DNA from 2 places in the Solibacillus sp. FSL W7-1436 genome. Region 2 is predicted to be linked to the other one. Evidence: a T-box and tRNA genes for the amino acid it is inferred to sense, from the RefSeq annotation. Region 2 holds a T-box; the other holds one or more tRNA genes.
The links. A T-box is a leader RNA that pairs with one kind of tRNA and senses whether it is charged. The one in region 2 lies ahead of tyrS (tyrosine--tRNA ligase), so its partner is inferred to be a tRNA-Tyr.
Positions count from the first base shown of each region.

Region 1 (5,471 bases), 920 kb from region 2:
ACGGTGAATACGGGTTTTAACTGTACCTAAAGGCATATCCAAAATTTCGCTTATTTCCTGAAGGGACAGCTCTTCAATATATTTTAATACAATGACCGATCGATACTTATCGGGAAGGCGGCTGATTTCATACTGTATTCGGTCCTGAAGTTCCATCTGCTCAACAGCCTCTTCCGGCAACTGCTCATCTGCGGCAATTTGAGAATACATATCCAGTCCCTCTGTACCGGCTACTTCCGCATCTAAATAATAATCGGGCTTCTTTTTACGAATACGGTCAATGCAGAGATTTGTTCCGATTCGGTAAAGCCATGTTGAAAATTTTCGATTTTGATCATACGAATGTAAATTAATATAGGCACGTATGAATGCCTCTTGTGCGATATCTTCTGCTTCCTGTTTATTTCCAAGCATTCGATAGCACACTTGATACAGCTTGTGCTGGTAGAGGTTAACGATGTCGGCATATGCGTTTTGGTCACCTTTAAGCACTTGCTTTATTCTTTTATTAACTAACGCATCCATTTGTCTTTCCTCTCCACCTTTTCAGCTGTTCTATATATACGGATTGCTTTTTAAAAGGTTTCATTTTCTCTAAAAATTTTTTTCCACCCATAAATATGTGCCTTTATTATAACAAACTTCGTAACGACCAATCGAATTTTTTCGTAATAATCATACTAAAGTTTCGCCAAATAAAGAGCCGATTAATGCAACTGCCAGCTCTGCTGTTTTATTTCGCTCATCCAATATAGGATTTACTTCTACAAACTCCGCCGATGTCATCAGTCCGGATTCCTGAATCATTTCCATCGCCAAATGACTTTCCCGATAAGTGATTCCACCTGCTACAGGTGTCCCTACACCAGGAGTATATAGAGGATCTAACGCGTCCAAATCAAGTGATAAATGAAGCCCGTCTATTTGCAGCTGCTTAAAATATTTTAGAGTTTCTTCCATTACATATGTCATTCCAAGGCGATCGATTTCGTGCATTGTGTATATTTTAATCCCCCGCGCTTTAATTAGCTCCCGTTCCCCTTCATCGATGGAACGTCCGCCAATTATAACTATGTTTTCGGCTTTGATTTTAGGATCTGCATGTAAAATTGACGTCAGCCTTTCATGTCCTAGCCCGATACTTGTTGCTAATGGCATTCCATGAATATTTCCTGACGGCGTTGTTTCCGGTGTATTTAAATCTGCATGGGCATCAAACCAGATGACACCCAGATTTTTATATTTCATCGATAAGCCCGCCAATGTACCAATTGCAATACTGTGATCGCCCCCTAAAACAAGCGGTATGTAATCCTTTTTTACAACGTTATACACTTTTTCGGCAAGTGCTGTATTGACCTTAATTACTTCTTCAAGATTAAGCAGCTTTTCATCTTTTGATACAGCTGCATCCCCTTCAATAACTTGAATATTTCCTTCATCTTCCACTTCATAGCCAAGATTGGCCAAACGCTGCTGCACACCTGCATATCGGATGGCACTCGGGCCCATATCTACCCCACGGCGTTGTTGTCCATAGTCACATGGTACCCCTACGATTGAAATTTTCTGATTCATCATTTCTGCATCCCCTAACATGTTGTCGTTTATTCTTTCTTTTCTGTTCTATTCTATTCTCGGCTCATCCTCCTATAGAATTTCGAGTAACTAAACGATTTTCCCTCTTTAAATGCAAAAAATCCTTTACTTATAAATAAGTAAAGGATTGTTATTTTTGATATTTAAGTACACTTCTAAGTTTATAAAATAAAAGTGAGCCATGAAGGACTCGAACCTTCGACCCTCTGATTAAAAGTCAGATGCTCTACCAACTGAGCTAATGGCTCATAAAAAATAAAAAAAATGGCTGGGGTACCTGGATTCGAACCAGGGCATGACGGAATCAAAATCCGTTGCCTTACCGCTTGGCTATACCCCAAACATTTTATAGATGGTGGAGGGGGACGGATTCGAACCGCCGAACCCTAAGGAGCGGATTTACAGTCCGCCGCGTTTAGCCACTTCGCTACCCCTCCGACAAATGATGCAACACTGTTAAAGTTGAATGGTGGAGGATGACGGGCTCGAACCGCCGACCCCCTGCTTGTAAGGCAGGTGCTCTCCCAGCTGAGCTAATCCTCCATACATAACAAGTGTTACTGCTTTATTTTTTTATGAAGCCTTAAATGGTGACCCGTACGGGATTCGAACCCGTGTTACCGCCGTGAAAGGGCGGTGTCTTAACCACTTGACCAACGGGCCGTTATATAAGTTGTTCTCTTTAAGACAAGATTTATAATATCATCAATCTTTATATAGTGCAAGCCTTTTTTAAAAACTTTTTTTAAAAAAGTTTTATTGATTATTTTATAATAATAAAAAGGCAAAAAAAATGGCTCCGAAGGCAGGACTCGAACCTGCGACCTGCCGGTTAACAGCCGGATGCTCTACCAACTGAGCTACTTCGGAACGCTACTATTATACAGTGATGTACAAGCCATCTTTCGTACATTTATTATTATAGCAACGTTTAAAATTTATACAAGTAGTTTTTTGAAATAATTTGAACATTTTATTTATAATGCTTTTCTTCTATTAGAAATGCCTCATTATAATGACTTATTGTTTTCTAATACCGCTTTATAAACTCGACAATTTCATCGATTAAGCCATTTGCGAGTGGTAAATCGGGATTGGAATAGCTCGCAATATTTTGTTCTCGGTCGCCTTCTATTTCTTTTAACACATGATTCATCTTACTGAAATAATGTATTATCGCCTGATCATTTGCTGCATATAAGTTTTCTGCATCTGTTTCGGTTACTTGAATATCTTTTCTCCCTTGAAGAATAATAACCGGAACATCAACATTCCCTATTTCGTGCTGGGGATCGTATTTAAGCCATGAAATCATATATGGCTGAACAGATGGTCTAAATAATGATTGAAGCTGTGCAGGCACTGTTTCCACCTCTTTACCCGCTTTTAATTGCTGCAGTATTTTTTCCGATTCCGCCAGTAGATTCGGGGTTAGGCTTGCTGACAATTGTTCCATCAAAACCTCATCTGCCGGTCTGCCGATACCTGCAACCGAAATTAGAGAGGCTACGTCATTTTGCTGGGCAGCAATGGTCATTATTAATGCACCTTCACTGTGCCCTAATAAATGAATTTCATTAAAGCGGTCATCCTTTTCAGCATAATCTACAATGGATTTTACATCCTCTACATATACATCGAATGTCAAATCCTCTTCTTTTTTAATTAGTGCCGTATTATCACCGACTCCACGCTTATCGAAACGAATGGAAGCAATCCCTACCTCCGCTAAGCTTTCTGCAATCATCTTTAAGCTATTATTCGAACCAGCACCTACTGTATTGCCGTCTTTATTTGTAGGACCTGACCCTGCATGGATGATAACAAGTTCTCCCGTAGCTTTATCAGGCATTTCCAACGCTGCTTTAAGCTCTCCGCCGGAAACAGGAATCAATAGCTCCTTATACATAACAGGTGTTTCTGTATAAGGCTTTAACATAATAGGAAAGGATTGGCCGTTTTGCGTAAACGTTCCTTCCATTACTTCATTCTTAAGCGTCCCGGCAATTTTAATTAGTGATCCGGCCAAATTAATGGTGATTGCCACCTCCGACTCATTATACTTAATTGATTCAAATGCAAAATCACTGATTCCTTGTGCTGGTACGGAAATACTTCCGCTCGACTCTTCCAAATTTAAAATAATCTCAAGTGGAGACTGCGGAATTTCAATCATCCCTTGCCACTTTCCTAATAGCGCTTCTTCCATATGCACAACCTCCTGCTTCGTTTGATTTTCTGCTGTTGGCTTATCTGTACTTTCACTATTACAGGCTGACAGCAATAACACAACAGCTAAACTATAAGCAATTTTTCTCATGGCTCAATCCTCCCCAATTTGATTCTTAATTTCCTTTACGGTTAGAAAAGGGAAAAGTTTCAAAATAAAAAGCCATCAATAATGATGACTTTATTTTCATATTAAATTACGGGCCACAAAATCCTGAAGTTTTTCATAATCACTGACCTTTTGATTACATAGTTGTGAATCATCACAAATGTAGTTGCTGTAAGATGTATAATTATCACTATTGCCCTTTACTGTAGCTGTAAACAAATGAACTGAACTGTGCTGATTACAAATCGAACAGACACCTTTAATAGGATTGTGGGCATCTACAACTCCACGCAATGCCGTATATTGACCTTCCTTTTCCAGTACAATATATTGGCGGTTTGTCCCCTTATCAACCCATGACAGATAACTTATTGCTTGCCAATCAATCACTTCTAGTTTAGGCAACTTCAGCTTTTTATCCTTTTTAAATAGCTTTTGCAATCCTTGCTCGGAAATTGATTTAAACGGAATAGTATATGACTTTAAGCTTTGGAAAAATAGATCTGCCCCGACGGTATCCTCAACCGTTTCCACTTCTTTGATAATATCTTCATTTACATGCGTCAGTTTTTCTCTTAGCTCTGTAATTGCCAGCTCCCGTACAGCCGCTACAATTTTCTTATCATTTGATGCCAGTTTTGCCTTCAATATTTTATTTACTTGTTGCTCAATTAATCGTAAGTCCACTACTGTTAAAAATGGTGCTGTCATGTTGCTTCCTCCAATGTTTTGCCTTGTAAGACATTTTACATTCATTAATCGTATTTCTTTCTGCTTTAATGGTCAACTACTAAAGCAATCCTCGTTTAAGGCATGCAAATTAATTTCATTCAAATATAAGAAAAACCAAAGAAGGCAGTCATTATTTAAGACTCCATCTTTGGTTTATTGTGTTATGAGTTTACTCTTTATATTGTATAGTAGCATATATATAATCTTCAATAATATAAAAAAGCCACTACTGACTAAATCAGCAGCGACTTTTTGAGCGAAGCGACGTCCTACTCTCACAGGGGGAAGCCCCCAACTACCATCGGCGCTAAAGAGCTTAACTTCCGTGTTCGGTATGGGAACGGGTGTGACCTCTTTGCCATCATCACTTCACTATAGTGGGCTTTAAAAAGCCTATGTAAAAGAATTTTCATTCTTTCAAAACTGGATAAACGTTTCATTGAATTTGTGCAATAAAATGTGGTTAAGTCCTCGACCGATTAGTATTCGTCAGCTGCATGCGTCGCCGCACTTCCACCTCGAACCTATCTACCTGATCGTCTTTCAGGGGTCTTACTTACTTGCGTAATGGGAAATCTCATCTTGAGGGGGGCTTCATGCTTAGATGCTTTCAGCACTTATCCCGTCCATACATAGCTACCCAGCGATGCCTTTGGCAAGACAACTGGTACACCAGCGGTATGTCCATCCCGGTCCTCTCGTACTAAGGACAGCTCCTCTCAAATTTCCTACGCCCACGACGGATAGGGACCGAACTGTCTCACGACGTTCTGAACCCAGCTCGCGTACCGCTTTAATGGGC
Region 1 is NZ_JBBOWV010000001.1:1,209,000-1,214,470, forward strand. Features, by position in the region: gene sigW (RNA polymerase sigma factor SigW) at 1-525, opposite strand, end outside; gene rocF (arginase) at 676-1,581, opposite strand; tRNA gene MKX73_RS06075 (tRNA-Lys) at 1,775-1,847, opposite strand; tRNA gene MKX73_RS06080 (tRNA-Gln) at 1,865-1,939, opposite strand; tRNA gene MKX73_RS06085 (tRNA-Tyr) at 1,953-2,036, opposite strand; tRNA gene MKX73_RS06090 (tRNA-Val) at 2,067-2,142, opposite strand; tRNA gene MKX73_RS06095 (tRNA-Glu) at 2,188-2,262, opposite strand; tRNA gene MKX73_RS06100 (tRNA-Asn) at 2,394-2,469, opposite strand; gene MKX73_RS06105 (alpha/beta fold hydrolase) at 2,630-3,919, opposite strand; gene MKX73_RS06110 (FusB/FusC family EF-G-binding protein) at 4,016-4,648, opposite strand; rRNA gene rrf (5S ribosomal RNA) at 4,926-5,041, opposite strand; rRNA gene MKX73_RS06120 (23S ribosomal RNA) at 5,129-5,471, opposite strand, start outside.
Region 1: it has a tRNA-Tyr gene. The T-box ahead of tyrS (tyrosine--tRNA ligase) is inferred to sense a tRNA for this amino acid. The anticodon was not compared.

Region 2 (5,471 bases):
TATTGAGACACTTCATTGATAATTCCGCCCATTCCTGTCACTACATCCTCCGTTGGGGCTTCCATTAACGTTCTATCCCCCATCAGCCTTTGTAATGCCGTTTGCGATCCGCTGTCCTGAGGTCTTTGGAAAGCCCGGATTGCATCATCTTTTCCGCCCACTTCTGACCAGTTTGTAATTTCGCCAGCATAGATTCCCTTAATCTGATCAAGCGATAAACGACTGACGTTATTTTTACTGTTGACGAAAAAGACAAACGCCTCTTTTCCGATCGGCGTCATATGAAGTGTAATCCCCCGTTGTTTGGCTTGATTAATTTGCGCATCGGATGGGCCCGCTGCAAATATCATGTCTGTATTTCCGAAAATCAGATTGGTATATGCTTCATGCGTCTGGTTGACCATTACTTCACTCTGGTACGGATTGTATTCTTTTTCCGGATATATATGCTCTGTAATGGCGGCATACAATGGATACAATGCCGTTGCGCCATCGATTTTCGGTAAAGGTTCATCCAGCTTTAACGTCGGTTTCTTATCCAACTGAACTAATCTATTTTTATCTGTAAACGGTTCATATTGATAAATATCCACTTCTGCTTCAACAGTAGGCACTCGATCATCGAACCATTTATAAACAGGTTGGACCGAACTTGCGACTAAAACGATTCCTGCGATCCCCCAAAAGATTTTTATACGTTTACTATTTTTATAGAAAACATCAAATATCACAAGCACATAGCCAATGTATAAAATGACCGCTGCGGAAATTACTAACGGTACATAATGAATATTGCCGCTAAACGCAACCAAAAATAGCAATATGAAAGTAAAAAAGCAAACAGTCAGCAAAACAAAAATTGAAATGATAATTTTCCCTAAATACGATTTATTTATCAATACTTTCACCCCTAACCTATACGTTCTTTATGAAACATGAAATTCCTTTAAAAAAACGTCCTGGAAAACTCGTTCCCAAGACGTTTTAATTAATTAAGCAAATTTCACCATATGGTATTTTTTCTTACCGCGACGGATAATTGCAAAAGCATCCTCCAAACGGTCTTTCGAATCGATTACATATTCAAGATCTGTAATTTTTTCACCGTTCACACTGATTGCACCATTCGTAACATCTTCACGTGCTTGGCGTTTTGATGAAGAAATTCCAGCTTCCACGATTAATTCCACAATATTTTTATCCTCTTTTGCCACTTCTACAGAAGGTACACCAGAAAAGGCTACTTTCATTTCTTCTACTGATAATGCTTTCAAATCACCAGAGAATAATGCTTTTGTAATACGCTCTGCCGCTTCCAGACCTTCTTCACCATGGATTAGACGTGTCATTTCTTCAGCCAGCGCTTTTTGAGCTTTACGTAAATGCGGCTCTTCTTCTACACTTACTGCCAGACCTTCAATCTCTTCACGTGTCAGGAATGTGAAGATTTTCAGGTATTTCACAACATCGGCATCCGCCGTATTGATCCAGAACTGGTAGAACTCGTATGGTGATGTTTTAGCAGCATCCAGCCATACAGCGCCTCCCGCCGTTTTACCGAATTTTGTACCATCCGCTTTTGTTACTAGCGGAATTGTAATACCAAACGCTTTCGCATTTTCATCATGCGTTTTACGAATCATTTCCAAGCCTGTTGTAATATTGCCCCACTGATCCGAACCGCCAACTTGAATTCGAACATTGTGATGGTCATATAGGTGATTGAAGTCGATACCTTGGATTAATGTGTATGCAAATTCAGTGAACGAAATCCCTGAATCCAGGCGTGATGCAACGGTATCTTTATTTAAGATGTAGTTGACATTGATCAGTTTCCCGTAGTCACGAAGGAAATCGATTAATGACATTGGACCTACCCAGTCATTATTGTTAACAAGAACAGCATTATTCGCCGCATCCGACGAAAAGTCGAATAAGCGCTCCATTTGCTTTTTAAGTCCTTGCACATTTTTTTCGATCTGGTCCATCGTCTGTAACTGGCGCTCTTCTGAACGGCCAGATGGATCCCCTACTGTACCCGTCGCTCCACCAACTAATAAAATCGGAGTATGGCCGGTTTTTTGGAAACGGCGTAACGTAAGCAATGGCACGATATGTCCGATATGCATCGAGTCTGCTGTCGGGTCAACACCTACGTATAGGGAAACCTTTTCCTCGTTTAAAAGCTTTTCCATACCTTCTGCGTCAGTTTGCTGGTATAACAATCCGCGCCATTCCAAATCTTGCAGTAATTCGTTTGTCATTTGTTTTCTCTCCTTTTACATGATGCGTCATTTACTTGTAAGGAAAATAGAAAAGTCCCTACACGCAAATGCATGCAGGGACGTTAAATTTTTATTTAACGCGGTACCACCCGGCTTGAAGAAAATTAAAACTCTTTCTTCCACTTTAAGCGTCTATAACGTGACGATCCGTTCAGGCTCCAAGTACGTAATTCATAAATGCGCTATGTCTAGCTTTCACCAACCGCTAGCTCTCTATGCAGGGAACACATTTATTACTGCAAACTCTTCGTTGCCTGAAATTTATATTTCCTATTCTACCTAGAAAATGGTTGATGTCAATATTTATATTCGTTTATATCTCAAATATGCTATAATAAACAAGATTTTAGGAGGTCGATGATGTGAGAAAATGGCTCGAAAAATTGAATAAAAAAATCGAAATCCTTGCTTCTTCAGAAAGATTGCGCTATGTCCGAATTGGCAGCGGTGTATTCTGGAATTTAACATTGCTGGCGATTATTTTTATAGCCACGACACTATTATTTGTCGGAGGTGTAGGCGCAGGTTACTTCGCATCATTAACAAAGGATGAACCTTTGCGATCGAAAGAAGAAATGCGTGAGCAAATTTTCAATTATGAAGAAACAAGTGAACTTTATTTTGCGGACGATATTTACATAGGAAAGATTCGAACAGATTTAGACCGACGTGAAACATCGCTTGCCAATATATCCCCATCCTTAATTAATGCTGTTCTTGCTACAGAGGATGAATATTTCCGTGAGCATACGGGTATTGTGCCAAAAGCTGTATTACGTGGTTTACTTCAAGATGTATCCAACTCGTCTACACAGACAGGTGGCTCTACCCTTACTCAGCAATTAATTAAAAACCAAATATTAACGAATGAAGTTTCATATGAACGTAAAGCAAAGGAAATTTTACTAGCTTATCGTTTGGAACATTTTATGACAAAAGAAGAAATACTCGAAGCATATTTAAATATTATCCCGTATGGCCGAAATTCTTCAGGTCGTAATATTGCCGGTATCGAGACGGCTGCACAAGGAATTTTCGGTGTTTCTGCATCTAAATTAAATTTACCGCAGGCAGCCTATATTGCCGGTATTCCCCAGGCACCTTTCACCTACACGCCTTTTACAAATAAAGGTGAGCAAAAAAGTGCGGAAGGAATACAGCCAGGTATTGACCGTATGAAAACGGTTCTTTACCGTATGCAGGAAGCGGGCTATATTACCGAGAAAGAATATAACGAAGCCATTGCGTACGATGTTACGAAAGACTTCAAAGGGTATGAAATGCGTCCGGAAGAAAAATATCCTTGGTTAACAGCTGAACTTGAGTTGCGTTCAAAAGAGATTTTCGCGAAAATACTTGCGGAAAAAGACGGTATTGATCCGGACCGTTTAAAAGAAGAAGAGAACTTAAAAGAAAAGTATACGATAATGGCCGATCGTACAATACGTTCCGGCGGTTACCGAATTTACTCAACGATCAATAAAGATATGTATGATGCCATGAAAAAAGTGACGGAAGAATTCACTTTATACGGGCAAACATACAAGAAAAAAGAAAAAGATCCTGAAACAGGCGAAGAAATTGAAGTGGATGTTCCTGTACAAACAGGAAGTATCGTGATTGAAAATAGTACGGGCCGCATTTTAAGTTTCGTCGGCGGACGCGATCATAATATTACACAAGTAAATCACGCAACAAATGCATTCCGTTCAAACGGTTCAACAATGAAACCGTTACTTGCCTATGCACCGGCACTCGATTATGGTGTTATCGGAGCAGGAAGCCCTGTTGTCGATGTGAAATTTGTACGTCCATCTGACGGTTATGACCCTGTAAACTATAACCCGAATCAGGAATTAGGAATTATACCGGCACGCCAGGCAGTTGCTTCATCACAAAACTTAGCCGTTCTTCGTTTATATGATTCAATTTTAGACCGCAGTCCGGCAACCTATTTGGAAAAAATGGGCTTCTCCAAGCTAGACAAGAAGGACTATGTAAACCTTTCTACAGTTCTTGGAGCTTTGGATATTGGTGCTTCAGTTGAAGAAAATACTAATGCCTATGCAACATTTGCCAATAGCGGGCAATTTATCGATGCCTATATGATTGACCGCATTGAAGATCTGGACGGCAATATTATCTACGAACATAAAGTAGAACCTGTGAAAGTATTTGCACCTGAAACAGCATATATGATGACAGATATGCTGCGTGATGTGCTGAAGCAGGGCGGAACAGGTACATTAGCAAAGAGCCAGTTGAAATTCTCATCTGACTTCGCTGCCAAGTCTGGTACAACACAGGACCATAACGATGTTTGGTTTGTTGGATATAACCCGAACATATCGTTAGGTGTCTGGATGGGTTATGAAATGAAACGTACCCTTTATGCATTTAATAACCGTTACCAGCACCCTAGTCAGCGTGTAAACAGACTATGGGCAAAGTACTTAAATTCACTTTATGACATTAACCCGGAATTAGTCGGTACAAAAGAAACATTCAAAAAACCGGAAGGCGTCGTAACAAGATCATTTTGCGGTATTTCAGGACTGGCACCTTCAACTTCATGTTCTAATGCCGGTTTAGTTACTTCCGATTTATTTAATAAAAATGTATTTTTACCGACACAGCCGGATGATAGCTTTGTATCGTCCACATCTGTCGTAATTAACGGAAATACCTATGCCGCATTATCAAATACACCTACTGAATTTGTCCAAATGAGCGGTTTTGGATTAAATCAGGCATTCGTTGACCGGATGTTAGGCAGACTCGGTGGAGACGCTTCAAAATTACTGTCATTCAGTTCTGGTAAAGGTGTTGTAACCGGTGCTCCATTCTCTGCGGACAGTGCACCGCCGCAGCCTGTTTATGCAACATTGGCAAACGGCTCACTATCATGGACAGCCTCTCCATCGAATGATGTTGTTGGCTATCGCGTATATAGCGTTACCGACCAGGGTAGATCGCTTGTACGTTCATTAAAATCTTATGAAGGTTACCGGGTGTCTGTTTCACCAGGCGTTCGCTACATCGTTGTAGCAGTCGATATTACAGGATTGGAATCTGGCTATTCGAATGAAGTAGGAGAAGTGGTTGAAACTGCTCCACCTGCACCACCGGAACCGGAGGAAGAGGAAAATGTTGTACCTGGAGAAGTAGTCGAAGACCTGGACGAGA
Region 2 is NZ_JBBOWV010000001.1:291,184-296,654, forward strand. Features, by position in the region: gene MKX73_RS01385 (PstS family phosphate ABC transporter substrate-binding protein) at 1-899, opposite strand, end outside; gene tyrS (tyrosine--tRNA ligase) at 993-2,264, opposite strand; T-box leader at 2,338-2,545, opposite strand; gene MKX73_RS01395 (transglycosylase domain-containing protein) at 2,648-5,471, shown strand, end outside.